2 regions of the Pseudomonas sp. P39-UII1 genome follow, and region 2 is predicted to be linked to the other one. Evidence: predicted binding sites of a transcription regulator. Region 2 holds the regulator's gene; the other holds the start of a gene.
The links. Region 2 encodes sigma-54, which starts transcription at its own class of promoters, with help from an activator protein. Its sites were predicted from a motif close to ANTGGCATNNANNTTGCTNT; they were not measured.

Region 1: the regulator sigma-54 is predicted to act here: its motif matches at 5,079-5,098, upstream of ABEH27_RS12095 (CmpA/NrtA family ABC transporter substrate-binding protein).

What each region holds. Positions count from the first base shown of each region.
Region 1 covers NZ_JBDFPP010000007.1:132,385-146,689, forward strand. Annotated here, with positions in the region: gene cobA (uroporphyrinogen-III C-methyltransferase) at 1-179, opposite strand, end outside; gene ABEH27_RS12080 (bifunctional protein-serine/threonine kinase/phosphatase) at 206-1,873, opposite strand; gene ABEH27_RS12085 (nitrate/nitrite transporter) at 1,883-3,094, opposite strand; gene ABEH27_RS12090 (ANTAR domain-containing protein) at 3,247-3,822, opposite strand; gene ABEH27_RS12095 (CmpA/NrtA family ABC transporter substrate-binding protein) at 3,834-5,036, opposite strand; gene ABEH27_RS12100 (quinone-dependent dihydroorotate dehydrogenase) at 5,166-6,191, shown strand; gene ABEH27_RS12105 (ribosome modulation factor) at 6,289-6,504, opposite strand; gene rlmKL (bifunctional 23S rRNA (guanine(2069)-N(7))-methyltransferase RlmK/23S rRNA (guanine(2445)-N(2))-methyltransferase RlmL) at 7,066-9,258, shown strand; gene ABEH27_RS12115 (diguanylate cyclase) at 9,354-11,747, shown strand; gene dacB (D-alanyl-D-alanine carboxypeptidase/D-alanyl-D-alanine-endopeptidase) at 11,811-13,274, opposite strand; gene ABEH27_RS12125 (YggL family protein) at 13,462-13,806, shown strand; gene ABEH27_RS12130 (transporter substrate-binding domain-containing protein) at 13,846-14,305, opposite strand, start outside.
Region 2 covers NZ_JBDFPP010000001.1:416,228-430,532, forward strand. Annotated here, with positions in the region: gene hisC (histidinol-phosphate transaminase) at 1-679, opposite strand, end outside; gene hisD (histidinol dehydrogenase) at 682-2,007, opposite strand; gene hisG (ATP phosphoribosyltransferase) at 2,138-2,773, opposite strand; gene murA (UDP-N-acetylglucosamine 1-carboxyvinyltransferase) at 2,891-4,156, opposite strand; gene ABEH27_RS01990 (BolA family protein) at 4,180-4,419, opposite strand; gene ABEH27_RS01995 (STAS domain-containing protein) at 4,538-4,840, opposite strand; gene ABEH27_RS02000 (ABC transporter substrate-binding protein) at 4,837-5,484, opposite strand; gene mlaD (outer membrane lipid asymmetry maintenance protein MlaD) at 5,494-5,979, opposite strand; gene mlaE (lipid asymmetry maintenance ABC transporter permease subunit MlaE) at 5,979-6,776, opposite strand; gene ABEH27_RS02015 (ATP-binding cassette domain-containing protein) at 6,776-7,585, opposite strand; gene ABEH27_RS02020 (KpsF/GutQ family sugar-phosphate isomerase) at 7,833-8,807, shown strand; gene ABEH27_RS02025 (HAD family hydrolase) at 8,823-9,347, shown strand; gene lptC (LPS export ABC transporter periplasmic protein LptC) at 9,356-9,928, shown strand; gene lptA (lipopolysaccharide transport periplasmic protein LptA) at 9,915-10,439, shown strand; gene lptB (LPS export ABC transporter ATP-binding protein) at 10,440-11,165, shown strand; gene ABEH27_RS02045 (RNA polymerase factor sigma-54) at 11,340-12,833, shown strand; gene raiA (ribosome-associated translation inhibitor RaiA) at 12,913-13,221, shown strand; gene ptsN (PTS IIA-like nitrogen regulatory protein PtsN) at 13,234-13,698, shown strand; gene rapZ (RNase adapter RapZ) at 13,701-14,305, shown strand, end outside.

The sequences.
Region 1 (14,305 bases), on a different contig from region 2:
CAACCGCCACGCTTGCCCACGGCAATTACGCGTGCCTGCGGGCAGTGTTCCAGCACGGCCGGGTTGACCAGGTCGTCGATCATCACGACCTGCGCCTGCTGCAAGGCGCGTACGGCCTTCAGGGTGAGCAGTTCGGGGTCGCCAGGGCCGGCACCGACCAGCCAGACTTTTGCATTCATCAACGGTTCCTCATCGGCAGGTGTGTTCAGCCCTTGAGCAGGCTGAGCAGCAGTATCAAGTTGAGTAGCAGGGACAGCAGGGCCAAGGTGCGCCATACCTTCAGCGGCTCGCGTTCGAGCAGCGGGCGAGGCTGGCTGTTGAGGGCCTGACGGTCGCCCCGTTCGAGCAGCAACAGCCAGTGTTCGGCCGTTTCGAAGCGTTGCGCCGGGTCTGGGGCCACCGCCTGTTGCAGGTTGTGCTGCAGCCATTCCGGCAAGTCGGGGCGATAGCGCGATGCATTGACCGGCTGGCCGAAGCGCGGGCGTTGGAAGGCCTCGACTTCGCCGTAGGGGTAGTGCCCGGTCAGCAGGTAATAAAGCGTGACACCTGCGGCATAGAGGTCCTGGCGCGGGCTGGGTGGCTGGCCTTCGAAGGCTTCCGGGGCGATGAACGAAGGCGTACCTGGCAGTTCGTGCAGGGAGGCTTGCGACAACCCGGGGCAGTACGCCAGGCCGAAGTCCAGCAGGCGCAGTTGGCCGTCTTCGCCCAGGTGCAGGTTGTCGGGCTTGATGTCGCGGTGCAGCAGGTTGCGCCGGTGCAACACGCCGACGGCCTGCAGCAGCTGGCGCGCCACCTCCAGCCACTGCGGCAGCGGTAGCGGGCCTTGCTCGGCAAGTTGCGCGGCCAGGGTGCGGCCGCTGTGCTCACGCATCACGTAGTAAAGGTGCTGGCGCTGGCTGGCGGCGTGCAGCTCGGGGAAGTGGCGGCCGGCAACCCGGCGCAGGAACCATTCTTCGAGCAACAGCGCCTGCGCAGCACCAGGCTCGTGTTCGCGTTCGGCGGGCAGGGTTTTCAGCAGCCACGGCTGGCCTTGCCCGTCGCGTACACGGTAGAGCAGGGACTGGCGGCTGTGCGCCAGGCGCGTCTCGACCCGCCAGCCATCAATCGCCTGGCCGTCGCGCAGCGCCCCTGGCAGCGGCCATTGCTGCAGTTGCACCAGGGTGTCTCCAAGGTTGCTGGCGCCCAATTGCTCTACCCGCACCAGCAAGGCGCTGGCGTTGTCCTGGCTGCCATTGTGATGGGCGCTGGCAACCAGGGTGTCGGCGGCTATTTGCAAGTCGGGCTGCTCGCGCAGTACGGCCTGGATGTGCTGGTCGCCCAGGCTGGCCCACACCCCGTCGCTGACCAGCAGGTAGCATTCGCCGGGCTGCAGGTCGCCGTCCAGGTAATCCACCAGCAGGTGCTGGTCCAGGCCCAGCGCGCGTTTGAGCACATGTTGCATGCCGGGCTGGTCCCAGACATGGTCTTCGCTCAGGCACTGCAGGCGACCGGCGTGCCAGCGGTAGGCGCGGCAGTCACCGACATGTGCCAAGGTGAAGCGGCGCCCACGCAGCACCAGGGCGCTGAGGGTGGTCAGCAGCGGCTGGCTGCCCTGGGCGCGCAGCCAGCGGTTCTGCGCCAGCAGCAGGCGGTCCAGGGCCTGGGCCACGCCCCAGGTGGCGGGCGTGGCGTAGTAGTCCATGGCCAGCGCCTGCAGGCTGGCCCGTGCTGCCAGGGCTCCGTCGGCACATTGGCTGACGCCGTCGGCAAGGGCGAACAGGTAGCCCTTGCTGGCGGCAAGTTCAGGCGCCGGGGTGACCAGGCGCAGGGCATCCTGGTTCTCTGCGCGCGGCCCGGTGGCGCTGGCCTGGGCGAAGCTCAGTTGCAGGCTCATCGATGTGCCTCAGACCCGCGCCGCGGTAACCGCCGCCGAGCCCCAGGTGGTGCGCCAGCGCTGCTTGACCCCATGCAGGCCGAACCAGGCCAGCACGCCCAGGCTGGCAAACAGCCAAAGGCCCATCTGGTAGTCGCCTGTGTGCTGCTTGATGGTGCCGAGCCCGGCTGCCAGCAGGAAGCCGCCGATGCCGCCAGCCATGCCGATCAGGCCGGTCATCACGCCGATCTCCTGGCGGAAGCGTTGCGGCACCAGCTGGAACACCGCGCCGTTGCCGGCGCCCAGGCCCAGCATGGCGCTGACGAACAGGGCCAGGGCCGCAGCGGCGCTAGGCAGGTTGAAACCGACTGCGGCGATGCAGATGGCCGCCACGCTGTACATCCCGAGCAGGGTGCGGATACCGCCGAAGCGGTCGGCCAAGGCGCCGCCCAGCGGGCGCATCAGGCTACCGGCGAAGACGCAGGCGGCAGTGTAGTAGCCGGCGGTGATCGGGCTCAGGCCGTACTGATCGCTGAAATACCCGGGCAGGGCGCTGGCCAGGCCAATGAAGCCGCCGAAGGTGACGCTGTAGAAGAACATGAACCACCAGCTGTCGCGATCGCCCAGCGCCTTGAGGTAGTCGGCCATGGCCTTGGGTTTGGGCCGTTGGGGTGCGTTGCGCGCGAGCAGGGCGAACAGCACCAGGGTGAGCACCAGCGGAATCACCGCGAAACCGAACACGTTGTTCCAGCCAAAGGCTGCGGCCAGCAGCGGCGCCAGCAGGGCGGCGAACACGGTGCCGGAATTGCCCGCGCCGGCGATGCCCATGGCCTTGCCCTGATGCTGGGGCGGGTACCATTGCGACGCGAGCGGCAGCGACACGGCGAACGACGCACCGGCAACCCCTAGAAACACGCCCAGCAGCAGTGCTTGCTCATAGGTGTGCACGCCCATGTACCAGGCGCTTGCGAGGGCGACGATGACGATGACCTGGCCGATCAACCCAGCGGTCTTCGGCGAAAGCCGGTCCACCAGCAGCCCCATGACGAAGCGCAGCACCGCGCCGGCGAGGATGGGCGTGGCGACCATCAGGCCGCGCTGCTGCGTACTCAATTGCAGGTCGGCGGCGATCTGCACCGCCAGCGGGCCCAGCAGGTACCAGACCATGAAACTCAGGTCGAAATACAGGAACGCGGCGAACAGCGTGGGCACATGCCCGGATTTCCAGAAGCTGGTACTCATCGAACACCTCACTCGGCAATGCAACGGAAACGAAAAGACGCCGCTACCCGGCCCACTGGCGTGGACGGGAGAGCGACGTCTTTGTCGGGGTTTGTGGGCAACCGCCGTTGGCTACCGGTGCGATATCTTCAGCAAGAGCTGGGCCAACATCGCTAGCCAAGCATCTCGTGCATGGCAATGATCTGCTCGGCCACCTGTATCAGCTTCTGTTGCCGGCTCATGGCCTGGCGGCGCATCAGGGTGTAGGCCTGTTCTTCATTGCAGTCCTTCATCTTCATCAGCAAGCCTTTTGCCTGCTCGATGCGCTTGCGCTCGGCCAATTGCTGGTCGCGCGCCAGCAGTTGCGCCCTGAGCGCCTGGTCGCTTTCGAAGCGGGCCATTGCCACGTCGAGGATCGGTTGCAGCCGGGCGGCGTGGATGCCTTCGACGATGTAGGCGCTGACGCCGGCCTGGATCGCCTGGCGCATCACGGCGGGGTCATGCTCGTCGGTGAACAGTACGATGGGCCGCGGCTGGTCGCGGCTGACCATCACTACCTGCTCCATCACATCCCGGTCGGGTGAGTCGGTATCGATCAACACCACGTCCGGGCGCACCGTTTCGACGCAGGCGGGCAGGTCGATGGTCAGGCCTGGCGCTTCGACCACCTCGAAACCGGCTTCGCGCAGCGCCGCCTTGAGCCGGCCAAGCTTGTTCTGGGTATCGTCGATCAGCAGGATGCGCAGCATGGTGGTGACCCTCACAGACCGAGACGGGCATCGGGCGCATCGCCCAAGGCATGCAGGGGGAAGCTTCGGGCATAGCCGTGTGGGTCGCTGCCGTCCCAGCGCTTGCCGTCGATCAGCAGGCTGCTGCGCATGGGCAACGCCGGGCAAGGCACACCCAGTGCTTCGGCGGCCTCGTGGTAAAGCGACAGTTGTTGGACCTGGCGGGCCACGCCGAGGTAATCGGGGTCGTCGCGCAGCAGGCCCCAACGGCGGAACTGGGTCATGAACCACATGCCGTCGGACAGGTACGGCAGGTTGGCGCGGCCCTGATCGAACAGGTGCAAGGCATGCGGGTCCTGCCAGTGGTTGCCCAGGCCGTCCTGATACGCGCCAAGCAGGCGCGGTTCGACGGTTTCGATCGGCGTGTCCAGGTAGGCGCTGCCGCTGAGCAATTGCGCGGTGCTGCGGCGGTTTTCCTGGCTTTGTTCGATGAAGCGGCTGGCGGCGAGGATCGACTTGATCAGCGCGCGCGCGCTGTTGGGATAGTGTTCGGCAAAGGTGCGGGCGCAGGCCAGGACCTTTTCGGGGTGGTCGGGCCAGATCGACTGGCTGGTAGCCAGGGTAAAACCTTGGCCCTGGGCCACGGCAGCGGCAGCCCAGGGTTCGCCCACGCAGAAGCCGTCGATGCGGCCAGCCTGGATGTGCGCGGCCATCTGGGCCGGCGGCACCACCACGCTGTTGACGTCATGCAGCGGGTGGATGCCCTGGCTTGCCAGCCAGTAATACAGCCACATGGCATGGGTGCCGGTGGGGAAGGTCTGGGCGAAGGTCAGCTTTGCACCGTGCTGGTGCACCAGGCGCGCCAGTGCCTCAGGGCTGGTCACCCCCTTGCGCTGCAGGGCAGGCGACAGGTTGATGGCCTGGGCGTTCTGGTTCAGCCCCATGAGCACGGCCATATCGCTGGCCGGCACCCCGCCGATGCCCAGGTGCACGGCGTAGACCAGGCCGTACAGGCAATGCGCGGCATCCAGTTCGCCGCTGGCCAGTTTGTCGCGCAGGCTGGCCCATGAGCCCTGGCGCTTCAGGTTAAGTGTCAGGCCGTGCTGCTGTGCAAAGCCTTGGGTGGCGGCAACCACCACCGAGGCGCAATCGGTCAGGGCCATGAAGCCGATATCGAGGCTGGGCTTTTCTGGCGCGTCGCTGCCGTTTACCCAGGCCAGGGCTGATGTATTCACGTAGATCCTCGCCGGTACGGATTAGGCCGTTATGCAGGCGATGTAGCAACGCATGTGCCAAGGCGCTGTCATGCTGCGCGCGCGCTGGCTATAATCGCACCCTCACTCAACCCTGAGCCTTGCCCGCCCATGTATACCCTGGCCCGCCAGCTGCTGTTCAAGCTTTCCCCGGAAACCTCCCATGACCTTTCCCTGGACCTGATCGGTGCCGGTGGGCGCCTCGGGCTCAATGGCGTGCTGTGCAAGCAGCCGGCGGCGTTGCCAGTGAGCGTGATGGGCTTGAACTTCGCCAACCCGGTTGGCCTGGCCGCTGGCCTGGACAAGAACGGCGCGGCCATCGACGGTTTTGCCCAGCTGGGCTTTGGCTTCGTCGAAATCGGCACCGTGACGCCGCGCCCGCAGCCGGGCAACCCGAAGCCGCGGCTGTTCCGCCTGCCAGAGGCCACGGCGATCATCAACCGCATGGGCTTCAACAACCTGGGTGTCGATCACCTGCTGGAGCGGGTGCGGGCGTCGCGCTATGAGGGTGTGCTGGGCATCAATATCGGCAAGAACTTCGATACCCCAGTCGAGCGTGCGGTCGACGACTACCTGATCTGCCTGAACAAGGTCTACACCGAAGCCAGCTACATCACCGTCAACATCAGCTCGCCCAATACGCCGGGCCTGCGCAGCCTGCAGTTCGGCGATTCGCTCAAGCAACTGCTCGATGCGTTGGCCGAGCGCCGCGAGCAGCTGGCCGGCGAGCATGGCAAGCGGGTACCGTTGGCGATCAAGATCGCGCCGGACATGAGCGATGAAGAGACCGCGCTGGTGGCGGCAACGCTGATGGAATCGGGTATGGATGCGGTGATCGCCACCAACACCACCATGGGCCGTGAAGGCGTCGAGCGCCTGCCGCATGGCGGCGAAGCCGGTGGCTTGTCGGGTGCGCCGGTGCTGGAGAAAAGCACCCATATCGTCAAGGTGCTGGCCGCCGAGCTGGCTGGCAAGATGCCTATCATTGCTGCCGGTGGTATTACCGAGGGCCGTCATGCCGCAGAGAAGATCGCTGCCGGGGCGAGCCTGGTGCAAATCTACTCGGGCTTCATCTACAAAGGGCCGGCACTGATCCGTGAAGCGGTGGATGCCATTGCTGCAATGCCGCGGGCATAACACGCAGGCATAAAAAAGGGCCCCATCTAGGGGCCCCTGGGCCTTAGCCCGCCGCCCGGATGGGGCGTGCATGGTAATTCGAATTCAGTGTCCTCGATCAGCCAACGGCGTGATTTTCGTTGAGTCTATGGATGCCAGCGGTGCCAGTCATACCGTCCCAGTTATCACCGCGACCTTCACGCCAGCCGTTGATCCAGGCTTGGCGAACTGAAGGTAGATTGAAAGGGCAAAGTTCGCGGGATTTGCCGGTGACCCCATATTGGTAGCCACGTGAATATGCTCTTTCCAACGGATCACGCTTAAGTCTTCTCATAGGGTGTTGCCCTCACTTGTTGACTGTAATGTCCCGTCGGCCTCTCCGAGGCCGGGCAGAGTCTTTCTGCCGGTTTGCGCCCGCTGCCGGCGTGGCGGGCTGAAGGTGCCGCCTCGTTGCGAAGCGGCCTGAGACCAGTTCTAACGAATGCGGGTGACGGTGTGAATGATCGATTTGTCATAAGCACGTAACCTTTCCAAGGGTGAGGGGATAAGTAAATAAATGCGACTCAACCTTATTTGGGGTTGGGCCCGCTATGATCGGGGTTTGCGGAACATTGACGTCATTTCGCCAGCGTTGCAGCGTGGTGTCAGAAATATTCAGCAATGCGACGAAGGGTCACATCTACCCCGTTATCGTTAGAAATTATTCGTACTGCCTGATGATCTAAGCTGTTTCTGCCACCGGCGAGAGCAGTTCGATCAGGCGGCCCGGCCAGCCCGCTGCAGCATGATGCGCAGGGGAGGCCACTCGGACGCTTGCTGGAAGGGCGTTCGGGCAAACATCGGCGGGTCGATGCGTCGCCTCGTCACTCAAATAGCCAAAGGCTCTGGAATTTACATGTCGGACCGTTTCGAACTCTATCTCACCTGCCCCAAAGGCCTGGAAGGCCTGCTTGCCGAAGAGGCCAAGGGCCTCGGCCTTGACGAAGTGCGTGAGCACACCTCGGCCATCCGCGGCGCCGCCGACATGGAAACCGCCTACCGCCTGTGCCTCTGGTCGCGCCTGGCCAACCGCGTGCTGCTGGTGCTCAAGCGCTTCAACATGAAGAACGCTGATGACCTGTACGACGGCGTCAACGCAGTCGACTGGGCTGACCACCTGGCCGCCGACGGCACGCTGGCCGTCGAATTCAGCGGCCATGGTTCGGGTATCGACAACACCCACTTTGGTGCGCTCAAGGTCAAGGATGCGATCGTCGACAAGCTGCGCAACCGTGAGGGCCTGCGCCCATCGGTGGAGAAAATCGACCCGGACGTGCGCGTGCACCTGCGCCTGGATCGTGGCGAGGCCATCCTTTCGCTCGACCTCTCCGGCCACAGCCTGCACCAGCGCGGCTACCGCCTGCAGCAAGGTGCTGCGCCGCTCAAGGAAAACCTGGCAGCGGCCGTGCTGATCCGCGCCGGCTGGCCACGCATCGCCGCCGAGGGCGGCGCCCTGGCCGACCCGATGTGCGGTGTGGGTACCTTCCTGGTCGAAGCGGCCATGATCGCAGCCGACATGGCGCCCAACCTCAAGCGTGAGCGCTGGGGCTTCAGTGCCTGGCTGGGCCATGTGCCGGCCACCTGGCGCAAGGTTCACGAAGAGGCCCAGGCCCGCGCGCAAGCGGGCCTGGCCAAGCCACCCCTGTGGATACGTGGCTACGAGGCCGACCCGCGGCTGATCCAGCCGGGCCGCAACAACGTCGAGCGTGCAGGCCTGAGCGACTGGATCAAGATCTACCAGGGTGAGGTGGCCAGCTTCGAGCCGCGCCCGGACCAGAACCAGAAAGGCCTGGTCATCAGCAACCCGCCGTATGGCGAGCGCCTGGGTGATGAAGCCAGCTTGCTGTACCTCTACCAGAACCTCGGCGAGCGCCTGCGCCAGGCGTGCATGGGCTGGGAAGCGGCGGTGTTTACCGGTGCCCCCGAGCTGGGCAAGCGCATGGGCATCCGCAGCCACAAACAGTACGCGTTCTGGAACGGTGCGCTGCCGTGCAAGCTGCTGCTGTTCAAGGTGCAGCCTGACCAGTTCGTCACCGGCGAACGCCGCGAGGCCCAGGCCGACAACGCTGATACCGCTCGCCAGGCGCCGGTGGCCAATGAGCCGGCACGCCTGTCGGAAGGCGCGCAGATGTTCGCCAACCGCCTGCAGAAAAACCTCAAGCAACTGGGCAAATGGGCGCGCAAGGAGCAGGTCGACTGCTACCGCGTGTACGATGCCGACATGCCTGAGTACGCCGTGGCGGTCGACCTGTATCAGGATTGGGTACACGTGCAGGAATACGCCGCGCCGCGCTCCATCGACCCGGAAAAGGCCCAGTCGCGCCTGCTCGATGCCTTGGCAGCGATCCCCCAGGCACTGGGCATCGACCCGCAGCGCGTGGTGCTCAAGCGCCGTGAGCGTCAGAGCGGCACCCGCCAGTATGAGCGCCAGGCTACCGAAGGGCGCTTCCAGGAGGTGAACGAAGGCGGCGTCAAGCTGCTGGTGAACCTGACCGACTACCTCGATACCGGGTTGTTCCTCGACCACCGCCCGATGCGCATGCGCATCCAGCGCGAGGCTGCCGGCAAGCGCTTCCTCAACCTGTTCTGCTATACCGCCACGGCCAGCGTGCATGCCGCCAAGGGCGGTGCACGCAGCACCACCAGCGTCGACCTGTCGAAGACTTACCTGGACTGGGCGCGGCGCAACTTGTCGCTGAACGGTTTCTCGGAGCGCAACCGCCTGGAACAAGGTGATGTGATGGCCTGGCTGGAGGCCAACCGCGACAGCTATGACTTGATCTTCATCGACCCGCCAACCTTCTCCAACTCCAAGCGGATGGAAGGCGTGTTCGACGTTCAGCGTGACCATGTGCAACTGCTCGACCTGGCCATGGCACGCCTGGCGCCCGGCGGCGTGTTGTATTTCTCCAACAACTTCCGCAAGTTCCAGCTCGACGAGCACCTGGATGCGCGGTACGTGGTGGAAGAAATCACTGCCCAGACCCTGGACCCGGACTTCGCTCGTAACAACCGCATCCACCGCGCCTGGCGCCTGCAATTGCGTTAATTGAGACGAGCTACATTGCGTGGCTAATGGCCAATAGCTATAACTCTGCTCAGGGCCAGAATTTTCGCAGGACGCTGACGTGATGAGAGTTGTCTATGTCGAAGTATGGCGTGCGTGCGAAGGTACTGGGCGTGTGCAGCGAGGCAATGGCTGCCTGGGCCTTGGCGTTGGTGGCGCTGGTAGCCGGCGGCTTGCTGTCGGTTGCCTTGGCGCTGGCCACGCAGGCGTTCTACAAGCAGCAGCTGCGCCAGCGCTTCGAGCTGCTGGCCAGCGAGCGTTATAGCCGCATTGCCGAGCGTTTCGAGGATCAGGAGCAGCGCCTTGACGCGTTGCGGCGCTTCTTCGATTTCTCCCACGAAGTCACCCCTCACGAATTCGACGGCTACGCGCGGCCCTTGCTGCGCCGCACCTTGGCCTACTCCTGGGCACCCCGGGTCGAGGCCGCGCAGCGGGCCGAGTTCGAGCGTCGGGCCAGTGACGCACTGGGGCAGGCGTATGGCATCCGCGACCTCGATAGCCAAGGCAACTGGCAGCCGGCACCGCCCCGCGATCACTACTACCCGGTGCTGTACACCCAGGCCACCCTCCAGCAAGGCCAACCCTATGGCCTGGACCTGCGCGGGCAGGTGACCCGTCAGCAGACCCTGCTGCGTGCCTTGCAGCCCGGCAGCATGGCGGTGTCTGCGCCGCTGGACATGATCAATGTGGTACCGGGCTACAGCCGCGGGCTGTTGATGGTGGCGCCTGTCTTTGCCGGGACCCAACCCGAGGTGCCTCCCGCAGGCTATGTGATGGCGTTGTTGAACCTGCGCCAGCTGATTACCGAAGGCTTGCCGGCCGCCGCCGAGGACAACCTGGTGGTGCGCATTTTCGACCCCAGTGGGCGCGACGGGCATGAGGTGTTGTTTGACTCCCAGAACTCGCCTGCGCCATTGGCTTTGGCCAGCACGCAGTCGCTGCACTTGGCCGATCACTTCTTTGAGCTCGATATCCGCCCAAGCCAGGTGTTCATGCAGGGCAATCGTTCTACGGCAGCGCTGGCGGTGGGCTTGCTCGGTGGCCTGTTGAGCCTGCTGCTCAGTGCCTTGCTCTATAACCTGTTCAGCCAGCGGCAGCGGGCGCTGACGCTGGTCGAACAGCGTACGGCAGAACTGCGGGTCAGCGAGCAGTCGCTGCGCGAGACCCATAATCAGCTGCGCAGCGTGCTCGATGCCGCCACCCAGGTCGCTATCATCGCCACCAGCCTGAAGGGCGTGGTCAGCACCTTCAATGCCGGTGCCGAGCGCATGCTGGGCTATTCAGCCAGTGAAGCGATCGGCCATTTGCAGCTCGAAGACCTGGTCTTGCCAGAGGAGCTCAGCCAGCGCGCCCACGCCTTAAGCCAGCGCTATGGTCGGCACATTGCCGGGGGGCAGGCGATGTTCGCCGAAACCATCCAGGAGGGTGGCGCGCAGCCCGGGGAGTGGACCCTGGTGCGCAAAGACGGCAGCCAATTGCTGGCCAACATGCTGGTGACCGCGGTGCTGGACGAGCAGGGGCTGTGGGTCGGCCATCTGGCGATCTGCATCGACGTCACCGAGCGGCGTCGGGTACACGAGGCGCTGGCGCTGCGGGACCGGCTGCTGGAAAAGCTCAGTGCAGAGGTGCCCGGCGGCATCTATCAGTATCGCCTCGACCCGGATGGGCACTCGTGTTTCCCGTACGCCAGCCAGGGGCTGTTCGATATTTACGAGGTCGACTTGCAGCTGCTGCGCGAGGACGCCTCGGTGGTATTCGAGCGTATTCACCCCGATGACCTGGAGCGCGTCCGGCGCTCGGTGCGTGACTCCGCCGAACACCTGTCACCCTGGCGTGAAGAATACCGGGTCTGTTTGCCCCGGGCCGGCTTGCGCTGGGTGCGCGGCGAGGCTACGCCGGAGGTGGGGGAAGAGGGCTGCACCCTGTGGCATGGCTACCTCACTGATATCTCCGACCTCAAGGGCGTGGAGGAGGATTTGCGGGCGCTGTCGGTGACCGATGCCCTCACCGGTATCCATAACCGGCGTTATTTCCAGGAGCGCCTCAAGGTCGAACTGGACCGCGCACAGCGTGATGAGCTGGATCTTGCAGTGATCATGCTCGATATCGACCACTTCAAACGGATCAACGACCAGTTTGGCCATGCGGTCGGGGACCATGTGTTGCGCAGCTTGTGCCAGCGCATTGGCCAGCGCTTGCGGCGCACGGATGTGTTCTGCCGATTGGGCGGGGAGGAGTTCATGGTGCTGTGCCCGGGCAGCGATGCCGAACAGGCACGGCTGCTGGCCATGGAGCTGTGGCAGGGCGTGCGCAATATGCCAGTCGAGGGGGTAGGCATGGTGACCGCGAGCTTTGGCGTGGCAGGCTGGCGGCCAGGGGAGGGGGCTGATGCACTGTTGTTGCGGGCAGATGCCGGGGTGTATGCGGCGAAGCAGGCGGGCAGGGACCGGGTCGAAGGCGAGCTGAACTGATGCCTGAAAGGCCAGGCCTGCCGCACCCGCTACAGGAGCGGCATGGCCGCTCCTGTACAAGCCTCAAGGGTTGATAGCGGCTGTGCTATTGCCAGCCTTGGGCTGGCGATACAGGTCCAGCAGCACCTGGTCCAGCACCTGCGAGGCGCCCCATGGCTTCGGATCGTTGAGGATCGCCGACACCGCCCAGGTATTGCCATTGCTGTCACGGCTGAAGCCGGCAATGGCACGTACGGTGTTCAGGGTACCGGTCTTGATGTGCCCTTCGCCGGTCATCGCCGTACGCTTGAGGCGCTTGCGCATGGTGCCGTCCATGCCCACCAGTGGCATCGAGCTGATGAATTCGGCCGCGTAGGGGCTGTTCCACGCCGCCTGCAGCAGTGCTGCCATCTCGCGGGTGCTTACCCGTTCGGCACGTGACAGGCCCGAACCATTCTCCATCACCAGGTGCGGCGCGGTGATGCCTTTTTTCGCCAGCCACTGGCGCACCACGCGCTGGGCAGCACGGGCATCGTCGCCATCGGCATCGGTGCGGAACTGCGCGCCAAGGCTCAGGAAAAGTTGCTGAGCCATGGTGTTGTTGCTGTATTTGTTGATGTCGCGGATCACTTCCACCAGGTCTGGCGAGAACGCGCGAGCCAGCAGGCGGGCGCTCTTGGGCACGTTCTCGATGCGGTCACGGCCCTGGATGCTGCCACCCAGTTCGCCCCAGATCGCGCGTACGGCGCCGGCGGCGTAGGTTGGGTGGTCGAGCAGCGACAGGTAAGTTTGCGAGTTGCAGCCATCGCCAAGCTGCCCGCTCACCACCACGTTGATACCGTCTGGCTGGGGCACCGGGTTGTAGCGTACGTCGCCGCTGCATTGCTTGGAGGCGACGGCCTTGACCTGGTTGTCGATGCGGATGTTGGCAATCGGCGGCTCGACCGCGATAGTCACCTTGCCGCCATCGTTGCGGGCGACGAAACGCAGGGCCTTGAGGTTGACCAGCAAGGAATCGGGCTTGACCAGGAACGGCTTGTTGACGTCGCCGCCGTCATCGTTGAACTGCGGCAGGTTGGGCTGCACGAAGTGGCTGCGGTCCAGCACCAGGTCGCCGGTGATGGTGCGTACGCCGTTGGCGCGCAGGTCACGCATCAGCAGCCACAGTTTCTCCATATTCAACTTCGGGTCGCCACCGCCCTTGAGGTACAGGTTACCGTTGAGCACGCCATTGCTCAGGGTGCCATCGGTGTAGAACTCGGTTTTCCATTGGAAGGTCGGGCCGAGCAGCTCCAGCGCCGCATAGGTGGTGACCAGCTTCATGGTCGAGGCCGGGTTGACCGACACATCGGCGTTGAACACGGTAGCGGTGCCAGGGCCGTTGAGCGGCAGCATCACTAACGACAGCGCCGTGTCCTGCAGTTTGTTGGCTTTGAGCGCCTGCTGCACCTTGGGTGGCAGTGTGGTGTTAACGGCAGCGGCCTGGCTGGACAGTGCGAATGGCAGAAGCAGGCCGGCGAGAACGAGGGGACGGAGCGTTTTGATCATATGAAATTGATACCCTGCGCACGAGGGAAAAGGACATTGGGGCTGTAAGAGATGGTGACCCCACGACGAAATATAGTGCGCATTATGCCCCAAGCGCAGCGCTCATGCGCCACGTTCGACGGAAAAGCGCCGTTGCACCGCGGAAACTGTTAAAGTGCCGCGCGTAATTACTCAAGAGGATTGTTTCATGGCTACCAACCGTTCCCGTCGTCTGCGCAAGAAGCTGTGCGTTGATGAATTCCAGGAGCTGGGTTTCGAACTGAACCTGGGTTTCAAGGAAGACCTGTCTGACGAAGCCATCGATGCCTTCCTCGACGCTTTCCTGGCAGAAGCCATGGATGCCAACGGCCTGGACTACGTCGGTGGTGATGATTTCGGCCTGGTCTGCAAAGCCGAGCGTGGTTCGGTCACCGAAGAGCAGCGCGCCGCTGTCGAAGCCTGGCTCAAGGGCCGTAGCGAACTGACCACCATCGAAGTCAGCCCGCTGCTGGACGCCTGGTATCCGGAAAAACCGGTCAACCCGGCTTCCTGATGCAGGCTTGAAGCGGCCGCCTGATCGGGCGCCGCTTCATCAAGCTGTGGCCAGCAGCCTGGCCAGGGCTTTCTCGACGCGGCGCATGTGCCGCGCTAGTACCTGCCGCCGCAGCTTCAGCTGTGATACCGGCATAGCGCTTTCTTCCAGGGCCTCGCAGGCCGCCATCATGTCACGTGCATCCAGCATTCGTGCTGCGCTGAGGATCTTGTGTGCCTGCTCGCTGATTGCCGTTGCCTCGGTCTCGGGGTCCAGGGCCAGCAGCTCGGCGAAGTCCTCTTGCAGGCTCAGGTGCACGGCGGCCAGAAACCGTTCGCGATCTTTGCGGTTGCCGCTAACGATGCTGTCTAGCCCGCTCAGGTTGAACGATTGGCCCGTGTGGACCTGTTGCCCGGGAACGATGCCGGCGAGGCGCTGGCTGAGGGCCCGCAGGCTGATCGGCTTGAGCAGGCAGTCGTCCATGCCGACACTGAGGCATTTCTGCCTGACCTCGGGTTGG
Region 2 (14,305 bases):
CCGGGTGGCCAACCGCCAGGCCAACGCGCAGGCCCGCCAGCGAGCGCGACTTCGACAGGGTCTGAGTCACCAGCAGGTTGTCGTAGCGGTCCACCAGGCTGATGGCCGTTTCGCCGCCAAAGTCGATGTAGGCTTCATCCACCACCACTACCGAGTCAGGGTTGGCTTGCAACAGCTGCTCGATCGCCTGCAGCGGCAACAGGCAGCCGGTTGGCGCATTGGGGTTGGGGAAGATGATCCCGGCATTGGGCTTGGCGTAGTCCTCGACACGGATCTGGAACTGCTCGTCCAGCGCCACCTGCTCGAACGCAATGCCGTACAGGCCGCAGTACACCGGGTAGAAGCTGTAGCTGACGTCCGGGAACAGCAGCGGGCCACCGTGTTGGAACAGGCCGTGGAAGATGTGCGCCAGCACCTCGTCCGAGCCGTTGCCGACAAACACCTGGCCGGTGGTTACACCGTAATATTCGGCCACTGCCTGCTTGAGCCGGTCACCGTTCGGGTCCGGGTACAAGCGCAGGTTGTCGTTGAGTTCGCCCCGCATGGCTTCCAGCGCCTTGGGCGACGGGCCATAGGGGTTCTCGTTGGTGTTCAGCTTGACCAACCGCGCCAGCTTGGGCTGCTCGCCCGGCACGTAAGGCACCAGGCCCTTGACGAAGGGGCTCCAGAATCGACTCATGCTCAGTTCCCCTTGTCTTGGGTCAGGATACGGTATTCGGCACTGCGGGCGTGGGCGGTCAGCGATTCACCACGGGCCAGAACCGAGGCGGTGTGGCCCAGTTCGGAGGCACCCTGCTCGGAGCAGAAGATGATCGACGAACGCTTCTGGAAGTCATACACCCCCAGTGGCGACGAGAAACGCGCCGTTCCGGAGGTGGGCAGCACGTGGTTGGGGCCGGCGCAGTAGTCGCCGAGCGCTTCGCTGGTGTGGCGGCCCATGAAGATCGCGCCGGCGTGGCGGATCTGCGGCAGCCAGGCCTGCGGGTCGGCGACCGACAGCTCAAGGTGCTCAGGCGCAATCCGGTTGGCCACCTCGATGGCTTGCTGCATGTCGCGCACCTGGATCAGCGCGCCACGGCCGTTGATGGATTTCTCGATGATCTCGGCGCGTTCCATGGTCGGCATCAGCTTGTCGATGCTAGCGGCGACGCGGTCGAGGAACTGGGCGTCCGGGCTTACCAGGATGGCCTGGGCATCTTCGTCATGCTCGGCCTGGGAGAACAGGTCCATGGCAATCCAGTCCGGATCGGTCTGGCCATCGCATACCACGAGGATTTCCGAAGGGCCGGCGATCATGTCGATACCGACCTGGCCAAACACGTGGCGCTTGGCGGTAGCCACGTAGATGTTGCCCGGGCCGACGATCTTGTCTACCTGCGGCACGCTTTCGGTGCCATAGGCCAGGGCGGCGACGGCCTGGGCACCGCCCACGGTGAACACCCGGTCGACACCGGCGATGCAGGCTGCGGCCAGCACCAGTTCGTTGACCTCACCCCGTGGGGTCGGTACCACCATGACCACCTCGGTCACGCCAGCGACCTTGGCTGGGATGGCGTTCATCAGTACCGACGAGGGGTACGACGCCTTGCCGCCCGGCACATACAGGCCGGCGCGGTCCAGCGGGGTGACCTTCTGGCCCAGCACGGTGCCATCGGCCTCGGTGTACTGCCAGGAGTCCTGTTTCTGCCGCTCGTGGTAGATGCGCACACGTTCGGCGGCTTTTTCCAGGGCGGCACGCTGGGTGTCGGTAATGCGGGTCAGGGCCAGTTCCAGGCGCTCACGGCCAAGGATGAGGTCGTCGATGGACGTGGCGTCGACGCCATCGAAACGCTGGGTGAATTCCACCAGCGCCGCATCGCCGCGTTCGCGCACGGCCTTGATGATGTCGAGCACGCGCTGGTTGACCGCATCATCGGACACACTTTCCCAGCTCAGCAGATGATCAAGATGTCGGGCGAAATCCGGATCAGCGGCGTTGAGACGGGCAATTGCAGTGGACACGGTCATGGCGAGGGCCTCGATTATTAGCGAATGCTCAGGCGCCCTAGGCTACCAGTCCATCCGCACGGGCACCCGAGAAAGTGGCTATGACGCGGATAGACGGGCGCGACAGCGAAGGCCGCGCGCAGAAAGAGTCTTAGCCGCGGTGTCGCGATTCAACAGCCTGACGCAGGGTGTCGATCAGGTTCTGGATGCGGGCGTGCTGCATCTTCATGGACGCCTTGTTGACCACCAGGCGCGAGCTGATCGTGGCGATCAGGTCCTGAGGCTCCAGGCCGTTGGCGCGCAGGGTGTTGCCGGTGTCGACCACGTCGATGATCTTGTCGGCGAGGTTGATCAGCGGCGCCAGCTCCATCGAGCCGTACAGCTTGATGATGTCGACCTGACGGCCCTGTTCGGCATAGTAACGTTTGGCTACGTTGACGAACTTGGTGGCGACGCGCAGACGGCCCTTGGGCTCGGGGGCGCCGGTGACACCTGCGGTCATCAGCTTGCATTGAGCGATCTGCAGGTCCAGGGGCTCGTACAGGCCCTGGCCGCCGTACTCCATCAACACGTCCTTGCCAGCCACACCGAGGTCGGCGGCACCATGCTCGACATAGGTCGGCACGTCAGTGGCGCGCACGATCAGCAGGCGCACGTCTTCCTGGGTGGTCGGGATGATCAGCTTGCGGCTCTTGTCCGGGTTCTCGGTCGGCACGATACCGGCCTCGGCCAGCAATGGCAGGGTATCGTCGAGGATGCGGCCTTTGGAAAGCGCGATGGTCAACATTGGAAACGTCGGTCCTTAAGCAGCTACTGCCGGCCGGGCGTTGGCCCGACCGCATTCAATTCGTGTGCGGGAGCAGGCTTGTCGAAGCCCGCCCCCACACGTGCGCCTGCGGCGCGACTAGCCCGGTACGCGACGGATTTTCGCGCCCAGCATCTGCAGTTTCTCTTCGATGCACTCGTAACCACGGTCGATGTGGTAGATGCGATCGATCAGGGTATCGCCTTCGGCGACCAGCGCCGACAGCACCAGGCTGGCGGAGGCACGCAGGTCGGTGGCCATGACCGGGGCACCCTTGAGCGCTGGCACGCCAGTGACGATGGCGGTGTTGCCCTCGACCTGGATCTGCGCGCCCATGCGGTGCATTTCGTACACGTGCATGAAGCGGTTTTCGAAGATCGTCTCGATCACAGCGCCGGTGCCTTCGGCAATGGCGTTCAGCGAAATGAACTGCGCCTGCATGTCGGTCGGGAACGCCGGGTACGGGGCGGTACGCAGGTTGACGGCTTTCGGCCGCTTGCCATGCATGTCCAGCTCGATCCAGTCTTCACCGGTAGTCAGGTCGGCACCGGCTTCCTTGAGCTTCTCCAGCACAGCCTCAAGGATGGTCGGGTCGGTGTCCTTGACCTTGACGCGGCCGCCGGTCACGGCAGCGGCGACCAGGTAGGTGCCGGTCTCGATACGGTCGGGCATGACGCGGTAGCTGGCCGAGTGCAGACGCTCGACGCCATCGATGGTGATGGTGTCGGTGCCGGCGCCCTGAACCTTGCCGCCCATGGCATTGATGAAGTTGGCCAGGTCGACCACTTCCGGCTCACGCGCGGCGTTTTGCAGCACGCTGCGGCCTTTGGCCAGGGCAGCGGCCATCATGATGTTCTCGGTACCGGTCACGCTGACGGTGTCGAAGAAGAAGTGTGCGCCGCGCAGGCCGCCTTCCGGGGCCTTGGCCTTGATGTAGCCACCTTCGACTTCGATCTTCGCGCCCATGGCTTCCAGGCCGCGGATGTGCAGGTCGACTGGGCGCGAACCAATGGCGCAACCGCCCGGCAGGGCCACTTCGGCCTCACCGAAACGGGCGACCATCGGGCCAAGCACCAGGATCGAAGCGCGCATGGTCTTGACCAGCTCGTACGGCGCGACCAGGGTCTTGATGGTGCGTGGGTCGATTTCCACCGCGAGCTTTTCGTCGATCACAGGCTCGATGCCCATGCGGCCGAACAGCTCGATCATGGTGGTGATGTCGTGCAGGTGCGGCAGGTTGCCTACGGTAACCGGGCCGTCAGCCAGCAGGGTCGCCGCCAGAATTGGCAGGGCTGCGTTTTTAGCACCCGAAATGCGGATCTCGCCGTCAAGGCGAGCGCCGCCAGTAATAATCAGTTTGTCCATTGGAGTCTCGCCGCCAAGTTGGCTCAGGTGCGCTCAGCCCAGGCTGCGCTGCTGAAAAATTTCATGGTTACCGCATGGATGCTGCCATTGGCGATCCAGGGATTAAGGTGAGCATAGATCGCCTGCTGACGTTTGACCGGGCTCAGGCCAGCCAACTCGTCGCTGATCACGTTCAACTGGAAGTTGCAGCCTTCGCCTTCAACTTCTACCCGGGATCCCGGCAATTTTTCTTCAAGGAAGCTCTTAACTTCTAGGGCCTGCATGCTCAACCTCAATCGGCGCCCGATGCGCACGGGTCGGCCATCATACAAAAAAGCCCCTCGCCTGCGAAGCCCAACGAGGGCGTACGCTGACCGAGGGGCCTCCATCAATGGCGAGCCATCAGCTCGCCAGCACTTCATCCAGGTCATAGACCCCGGCGATTTCCCGCATGTCCTCGGGCATGTCGCGTACCTCGCAAGCCTTGCCGGCGGCCTGACCATCACGAATGAACGCCAGCAACAGCGACAGGCCGACACTCGACGACTTTTCGACAGCCGAGCAATCGAGCACCAGGCGAGGCTCGCCAGAGGCGTCGATCAGCGCCTTGCCCTGCTTGCGCAAGGCCGGGCCGCTGCGGTAGTCCAGCACGCCGGCCAGGCGCATCACGCCCGGCTCGGCCATGCTTACGCCAGCCTCACTCATTTCACTTCCTTGTCCGGCGAGCTGTCGGCGGTCTGCTTGGCCTTGGCCACTTCACCCGCCCAACCGTCGATGGTCTTGTCCAGGTTGTTGCCGTTACGCTGCATGGCATCGGCGAACTGGTCACGGAACAGCTTGCCGATGTTGATGCCATTGACGATGACGTTACGCACCTTCCACTCGCCACCGAGGTTTTCCAGGGTGTACTGCACCGGGTACACGGCGCCGTTGTTGCCGGTCACCTTCATGCCGACGCTGGCGCGCTTGCCGTCATCGGCCTTGGCCGGGTCGACCACGATGCCCTGGTTGTTGTACTCGAGCAGGGCGTTGCCATAGAACTGCATCAGGCTGCGCTTGAAGTTTTCCTGGAAGCGCTGCATCTGCTCAGGCGTGGCCTTGCGCGAGTACTTGACGGTCATGATGCTCTTGGAGATGCCGTCGGCGTCCACCACCGGCCCAAGGATGCGGTTGAGGGCATCGTAGAACGCCTGTGGGTTGGACTTGTACTGTTCCTTGTTGGCCTTCAGGTCACCCAGCAGTTCGTTGGTCGTGCTCTGCACCACGTCATGGGGCGATTGCGCAGCCATCGTCAACAGGGGAAAGGCCGCCAGCAGGACCAGCAAGCCACGTCGCAGGATCGAAATCATGGAAACTCCTTAATTAGCCGGTTGCGCTTCTTTCGGTTCCTTGCCAACGGTGTTGAGCAGGAACTTGCCAATCAGATCTTCCAGCACCAGCGCCGACTGGGTGTCATGGATGGTCGCGCCATCCTTGAGCACCTGGTCTTCACCGCCCACGCTGATGCCGATGTACTTCTCGCCAAGCAAGCCGGCGGTCAGGATCGAGGCAGTGGAATCGGTCGGCAGGTTGTCGACCTTGCTGTCCAGCTGCAGCGTCACCCGACCGGTGTAGGAATCACGGTCCAGATCGATGGCGGTGACCTTGCCGATGGTCACACCGGCCATGGTCACTTTAGCTCTGACCGTCAAACCGGCGATATTGTCGAAGTACGCATAAACTTTATAGGTATCGCTGCTCGGGCTGGCAGACAGCCCGCTGACACGCAGGGCCAGCAGCAGCAACGCCAGGATCCCGGCCAGGAGGAACAGGCCGACACCGATTTCCAGGGTGCGGTTTTGCATCAGAAATCTCCAAACATCAAGGCGGTCAGAATAAAGTCCAGACCTAGAACTGCCAACGAGGCATAGACCACGGTCTTGGTGGTGGCACGGCTGATCCCCTCTGAGGTGGGCTCGCAGTCATACCCCTGGAATACGGCGATCCAGGTGGTGACGAAGGCGAACACCAGGCTCTTGACCAGCCCGTTGAGCACGTCGTCGGTAAAGGAAACGCTGTTCTGCATGTTGGCCCAGAACGAGCCTTCGTAGACGCCCAGCCAGTCCACCGCGACCCACGAGCCACCCCAGATGCCGACCACGCTGAAAATCAGTGCCAGCAGCGGCAACGAAATGAAACCGGCCCACAGGCGCGGCGCGACGATGTACTTGAGCGGGTCGACCCCGATCATCTCAAGGCTCGACAGCTGCTCGGTGGACTTCATGTTGCCGATTTCGGCAGTCAGGGCCGAACCTGCGCGGCCGGCGAACAGCAGCGCGGTGACCACCGGGCCGAGCTCGCGCAGCAGGGTCAGGGCAACCATCTGCCCGACCGCCTGTTCGGAGCCGTACTTGGCCAGGATGCTGTAGCCCTGCAGCGCCAGCACCATGCCGATGAACACCCCGGATACGGTGACGATCGCCAGCGACAGCACACCCACCGAATACAGCTGCTTGGTCAGCAGCTGGAAGCCACCGCCAATACCGCCGCGACCGACCAGCGCATGGAACAGGAACAGGCACGAGCGCCCGAGCACCGCCAGCACATCGATCGCCGAGCGACCGAACAGCCGGACACGTTCGAGTAAGGATTTTCTGCGCATCAACGCGCCCCCAGCAGATCGGCGCGGTAGTCTGGCGCAGGAAAGTGGAATGGCACCGGGCCGTCCGGGTCGCCCTTCATGAACTGGCGAATGCGCGGATTGTCCGAGCCCATCAGTTCGTCAGGCGTACCCTGCCCCAGCACCTGGCCGTCACCCACCACGTAGATGTAGTCGGCGATGCTGGCGGTTTCAGCCAGGTCGTGGGAGACGACGATACTGGTGATGCCCAACGCATCGTTGAGCAGGCGGATCAAGCGCACCAGAACGCCCATGGCGATCGGGTCCTGGCCGACGAACGGCTCGTCATACATGAGGATCTGCGGGTCCAGCGCAATCGCCCGGGCCAGCGCCACGCGGCGTTTCATGCCGCCGGACAGCTCGTCGGGCATCAGGTCGATGGCACCACGCAGGCCCACGGCCTGCAGTTTCATCAGCACGATGTCGCGGATCATTTCATCCGACAGCTGGGTGTGCACGCGCAGCGGGAACGCCACGTTCTCGAACACATCGAGGTCGGTGAACAGTGCGCCGCTCTGGAACAGCACGCCCATCTGCTTGCGCGCGTCGAACAGGTCGCTGCGCGACAGGCTCGGCAGGTTCTGCCCGGCCACCCACACCTCGCCGCTCGACGGACGCAGCTGCGCGCCCATCAGGCGCAACAGCGTGGTCTTGCCGCAACCCGACGGCCCCATGATGCCAGTGACCTTGCCTCGCGGGATACGTATGTCGACGTTGCTGAAAATGCTGCGCGAACCGCGCTTGAAGGTGACGCCCTTCAACTCGACCGCGTAGGCGCTATCCACACTCATCTAGACTCCTTGCTAGTGCAGCCTCGTCCTAGTTGACGCCGGCCCTCATCTTGAAGGCACACACGCCCCTGGCGGGCCGAATAGCGGCGAACTATAGCACCGCTGGCAGTGCCGCCCCAAGGGCATGGCAGCAGTCGTTCAGGCCAACGACAGGCTTTGATGACATTTCCCAGGGCAATCGAAAAGATGAGGCTTTCTTCCATTGCGGCTATAATCGCCGCCTTTTCATCAGGCATCGTTATTCGACATGAGCCAATCGAGTGAGCTGATCCAGTCCGCCCAGCGCACCCTGCGCCTGGAGATCGAGGCCGTTCAAGGCTTGACGGCCAGTATCGACGCCAACTTCGTCAAGGCCTGCGAGCTGATTCTGGCAAGCAAGGGCCGGGTCGTGGTGGTCGGCATGGGCAAGTCGGGCCACATCGGCAACAAGATTGCCGCCACGCTGGCCAGCACCGGCACGCCTGCGTTTTTCGTGCACCCGGCCGAGGCCAGCCACGGCGACATGGGCATGATCACCCGTGACGACGTGATTCTTGCCCTGTCCAACTCGGGCAGCACGGCCGAGATCATCACCTTGCTGCCGCTGATCAAACGCCTCGGCATTCAGTTGATCAGCCTGACCGGCAACCCGGATTCGCCGCTGGCCCAGGCTGCCGAAGTCAATCTTGACGCCCGCGTCGCCCAGGAAGCCTGCCCGCTGAACCTGGCACCCACCTCATCGACCACCGCGGCCCTGGTACTGGGCGACGCCCTGGCCATTGCGCTGCTGGAAGCCCGCGGCTTCACTGCCGAAGACTTCGCTTTCTCGCACCCTGGCGGCGCCCTCGGCCGTCGCCTGCTGCTGAAGGTGGAGAACGTCATGCACGCCGGCGACGAACTGCCGCAGGTAGTGCGCGGAACACTGCTCAAGGACGCGCTGCTGGAAATGTCCCGCAAAGGTTTGGGCATGACCGTGGTCCTTGAAGCAGACGGCAAGCTGGCCGGTATTTTCACTGACGGCGACCTGCGCCGCAGCCTGGATCGCAACATCGACATGCACACCACCCTCATCGATCAGGTGATGACCGTGCACGGCAAGACAGCCCGCGCCGAGATGCTCGCCGCCGAGGCGCTGAAAATCATGGAAGACCACAAGATCAATGCACTGGTGGTCGTGGACCACGACGATCGCCCCACCGGGGCGCTTAACATGCACGACCTGCTGCGCGCCGGGGTGATGTAAATGAGGACGACGCACATGAGCCAGGAATTGATGCAACGCGGCAAAGCCATCAAGCTCGCCGTATTCGATGTCGACGGCGTACTGACCGACGGTCGCCTGTACTTCCTTGAGGACGGCAGCGAGTTCAAGACCTTCAACACACTCGACGGCCAAGGCATCAAGATGCTCATGGCCTCGGGCGTGACCACCGCAATCATCAGCGGGCGCAAGACCCCCGTCGTTGAGCGCCGCGCCAAAAACCTTGGCATCCCGCACCTGTTTCAGGGCCGCGAGGACAAATTGGTGGTGCTCGACGGCCTGCTGGCCGAACTGGGCCTAAGCTATGAGCAGGTCGCTTATCTCGGTGACGACTTGCCCGACCTGCCGGTGATTCGCCGGGTGGGCCTGGGCATGGCGGTGGCCAGCGCCGCGCCTTTCGTCCGCCAGCACGCCCATGGCGTGACCCAGGCGCGCGGCGGTGAAGGTGCCGCGCGTGAATTCTGTGAACTGATCATGCAGGCCCAGGGCACCCTGGACGCTGCCAACGCCAACTATCTGTAAGGCTGCCCATGCTCAGCAAGAAAGTCCGCAATATCGTGCTGCTCGGGGCCATCGCCGCCCTGCTGGTGGCGGTCGGCTACTGGAATGTCAGCCCCGAGAGCTTCCTCGACCAGCCCGTGGCCCAGGTCGACGAAAGCGCCATCGACTACTACGCGATCAACGCCCACAGTGTGCAGTTCCTGCCCGATGGCAAGCTGCAATACGAAATGACTGCCGACAAGGTCGAACACCTCAAGGCCACCGAGGTCACACTGGTGACCACGCCCGACCTGCACATGTACCGCGGCACCGAATACCCCTGGCACGTGCAGAGCGTGCGCGCCGAGGTCAACCCGGATGGCACCGAGGTCGAACTGATCGACAACGTTCGCGTGGCGCGCACCGACGAAAAACAGCGTGAAACCATCATTACCAGCTCGCGCATGACCGTATTCCCACAGAAGCAATATGCGCAGACCGAGCAAGCCGTTAGAATCGACGGCGCCGGTGGTACAACCACGGGCAAGGGAATGAAAGCGTATTTGAAAGAAGGCAGGATGGACCTGCTCTCTAACGTAAGAGGACAGTATGAGGCTCGTTAAAACCCTCCCCCTTTTGCTCAGCCTGAGCGCAGCACTGGGAAGCGCGAGCGCCTTCGCCCTGCCGACCGACCGTGACCAGCCTATCCGCATCCAGGCCGACAACGCGCACCTGGACGACAAGCAAGGCGTGGCCACCTATACCGGTGACGTGATCATCACCCAAGGTTCGATGATGATCAAAGGCAACACCGTGACCATGACCCGCGCCGCCAACGGCGACATCGACGTGGTGACCTCGGTGGGCAACCTGGCCTACTTCGAGCAACAGCAGAGCGCCGCCAAGCCCGACAAGATGAAAGGCTGGGCCGTGACCATCCAGTACCAGGCACAGAAAGACACGGTGATCCTTACCGACCGTGCCAAGGTCGAGAACGAAGGCAACACCACCGAAGGCGAGAAGATCGTCTACAACACCAAGTCCCAGGTGGCGACCGCCGGTCGTGGCGGCAATGTCACTGCACCGCGTCAGCGCATCGACATGGTGATCCAGCCGAAGAAGAAGGCCGAGTAAATGGCAACCCTCAAAGCCCAGCACCTGGCCAAGAGCTACAAAGGGCGGCAAGTCGTGCGCGACGTCAGCCTTTCGATCGACAGCGGCCAGATCGTCGGCCTGCTCGGCCCCAACGGCGCCGGCAAGACCACCTGCTTCTACATGATCGTCGGCCTGGTCCAGGCCGACCAGGGCCGCGTTCTCATCGACAACCTGGATGTCAGCCACCAGCCCATGCACGGTCGCGCACGCGCCGGCATCGGCTATCTGCCGCAGGAAGCCTCGATCTTCCGCAAGCTGTCGGTGGCCGACAACATCATGGCCATCCTCGAGACCCGCAAGGAGCTCGACCGTGACGGCCGCCGCAAAGAGCTGGAAAGCCTGTTGCAGGAATTTCACATCAGCCACATCCGCGACAACCTCGGGATGAGCCTGTCCGGTGGCGAACGCCGCCGTGTCGAGATTGCCCGCGCCCTGGCGACCGCACCAAAGTTCATCCTGCTGGACGAACCTTTCGCCGGTGTCGACCCGATTTCGGTAGGCGACATCAAGCAGATCATCCACCACCTCAAGGCCAAAGGTATCGGGGTACTGATCACTGACCACAACGTCCGTGAAACCCTGGATATCTGCGAAACCGCCTACATCGTCAACGATGGCCAACTGATCGCAGAAGGCGACGCAGAGACCATCCTGGCCAACGAGCTGGTCAAGGAGGTTTACCTGGGGCACGAGTTCCGACTCTGATCTCCAGGCCGTGCCCGGAGCACTGCTTTGCGGCTTGACAGGGTTTAAGTTGTTACAGTGCTCTAGGCAAACGCTACAATTTAAGGCATAAAACTTGCTTGAATTTGGTGCTTCGGCGCCCTCGTGTAGTGGATGGCGCATGCGCGCCGGCGAACAAGGTATTAAGCCCCTGCCATGAAACCATCGCTCGTCCTAAAAATGGGCCAGCAACTGACGATGACACCGCAGTTGCAACAGGCCATCCGCCTACTTCAGCTCTCTACCCTGGACCTTCAGCAGGAAATCCAGGAAGCGCTGGAGTCCAATCCGATGCTCGAACGTCAGGAAGACGGCGACGACTTCGACAACAGCGACCCGATGGCGGACAACGCCGAGAACAAACCGGCCGCCGAAGTCCAGGACAACAGCTTCCAGGAAAGCACCGCGAGTGCCGAAAACCTGGAAGACGGTGAGTGGAACGAGCGAATCCCCAATGAGCTTCCGGTCGACACGGCCTGGGAAGACATCTACCAGACCAGCGCCAGCAGCCTGCCCAGCAACGATGACGACGAATGGGACTTCACCACCCGCACGTCGGCCGGCGAGAGCCTGCAAAGCCACCTGCTATGGCAGCTGAACCTGGCACCGATGTCCGATACCGACCGCCTGATCGCGGTTACCCTGATCGACAGCATCAACGGCCAGGGCTACCTGGAAGACACCCTCGAGGAAATCTGCGTCGGCTTCGATCCAGAGCTGGATATCGAACTCGACGAAGTGGAAGCGGTGCTGCATCGCATCCAGCAGTTCGAACCTGCCGGCATCGCGGCGCGCAACCTCGGCGAATGCCTGCTGCTGCAACTGCGCCAGCTGCCGGCCAGCACACCCTGGATGGCCGAGGCCAAGCGCCTGGTCACCGACTTCATCGACTTACTGGGTGGCCGCGACTACAGCCAGCTGATGCGGCGCATGAAGCTCAAGGAAGATGAACTGCGCCAGGTCATCGAGCTGGTGCAGAGCCTCAACCCGCGGCCTGGCTCGCAGATCGAGTCCAGCGAACCGGAATACGTGGTGCCCGATGTCATCGTGCGCAAGGACAGCGACCGCTGGCTGGTCGAACTGAACCAGGAGGCGATCCCGCGCCTGCGCGTCAACCCGCAGTACGCAGGCTTCGTGCGCCGCGCCGACACCAGCGCCGACAACACGTTCATGCGCAACCAGTTGCAGGAGGCGCGCTGGTTCATCAAGAGCCTGCAGAGCCGCAACGAGACGCTGATGAAGGTGGCCACGCAGATCGTCGAGCATCAACGCGGCTTTCTTGATCACGGTGACGAGGCGATGAAGCCCCTGGTGCTGCACGACATCGCCGAGGCGGTGGGCATGCACGAGTCGACCATTTCGCGGGTGACCACGCAGAAGTTCATGCACACGCCCCGCGGGATCTACGAACTGAAATACTTTTTCTCGAGCCACGTCAGCACCTCCGAAGGCGGAGAATGCTCGTCTACGGCGATCCGCGCGATCATCAAGAAACTGGTTGCGGCGGAAAATCAGAAAAAGCCATTGAGTGACAGCAAGATCGCTGGTTTACTGGAGGCACAAGGCATCCAGGTAGCCCGTCGCACCGTCGCCAAGTACCGCGAGTCCCTCGGCATAGCACCGTCGAGCGAGCGCAAGCGATTGATGTAGCGCCTGAGATGTGCCACAGCGTTTGTGGGGCAGGTGCAAGACCTGCCTCTTTATGCACGGGCAACAAAGGAGAAGCTGTATGCAAGTCAATATCAGTGGACAGCATGTAGAAGTCACCCAGCCGCTGCGCGATTACGTGCTTGAAAAGCTCGCCCGGGTGGAGAGTCACTTCGACAAGATCACCAACGTGCAGGTCATCATGAAGGTCGAGAAGCTGCAGCAGAAGGTCGAGGCGACCTTGCAGATTCCTGGCGGTGAAGTGGTTGCCAACGCCGAAGACCAAGACATGTATGCAGCGATCGACGCCCTGGCCGACAAGCTCGACCGCCAACTGAAAAAACACAAGGAAAAACAGCAAAGCCTGCTGCAAGGTGCAGCTGCCCGCTGATCCCCCTCATCCATGATCCGACTTGAAACCATCCTGACCCCCGGCCGTTCCCTCGTGAACGTGCCGGGCGGCAGCAAGAAGCGCGCCCTTGAAATGGTCGCCACCCTGATTGCCAAGCAAGTACCCGAGCTGGCGATGCAAGACGTCTTCGACAAGCTCATCGCTCGTGAAAAGCTCGGCTCCACCGGTTTCGGCAATGGCATCGCCATTCCCCATTGCCGGATCCAGGGATGCACTGCCCCTGTCAGCGCCCTGTTGCACCTGGACGCCCCGATCGACTACGACGCCATCGATGGTGCTCCGGTCGACCTGCTGTTCGTCCTGCTGGTGCCAGAGGCGGCCACTGACGCCCATCTCGAATTGCTGCGCCAGATTGCCAGCATGTTGGATCGCAAGGAGGTTCGCGATCGCCTGCGTGGCGCCGCCAGCAGCGAGGCCCTGTACCAGGTTGTCCTGGACGTACAGAACGAGCACTGAACATGCGCCTGATCATCGTCAGCGGCCGGTCCGGCTCCGGCAAGAGCACCGCCCTCGATGTACTGGAAGACAACGGCTTTTATTGCATCGATAACCTGCCCGCCGGCTTGCTGCCGCAGTTGGCGGAAAACGCACTGATCAATACCGAGCTGCTGCAGCCCAAAGTGGCGGTGTCAATCGACGCGCGCAACCTGCCAAGCCACTTGTCGCGCTTCCCCGAACTGCTCGCGGAAGCCCGTGGCCGTCATATCCAGTGCGATGTGCTATTCCTGGATGCCGACGAAGACACGCTGCTCAAGCGTTTCTCCGAAACCCGTCGCCGCCACCCGCTGACCAACGCCGACCGCTCGCTTGCTGAAGCGATACGCGTTGAAAGCGAACTACTGGGGCCGATCTCCGACCTTGCTGACCTGAAGATCGACACCACCAGCCTGAACCTCTATCAACTGCGCGACTCGATCAAGCTACGCCTGCTCAACCAGCCCGAGCCCGGCACCGCATTTCTGGTCGAGTCGTTCGGCTTCAAGCGTGGCATGCCGGTCGATGCCGACCTGGTGTTCGATGTACGCTGCCTGCCCAACCCGTATTGGAAGCCCGAGTTGCGCGA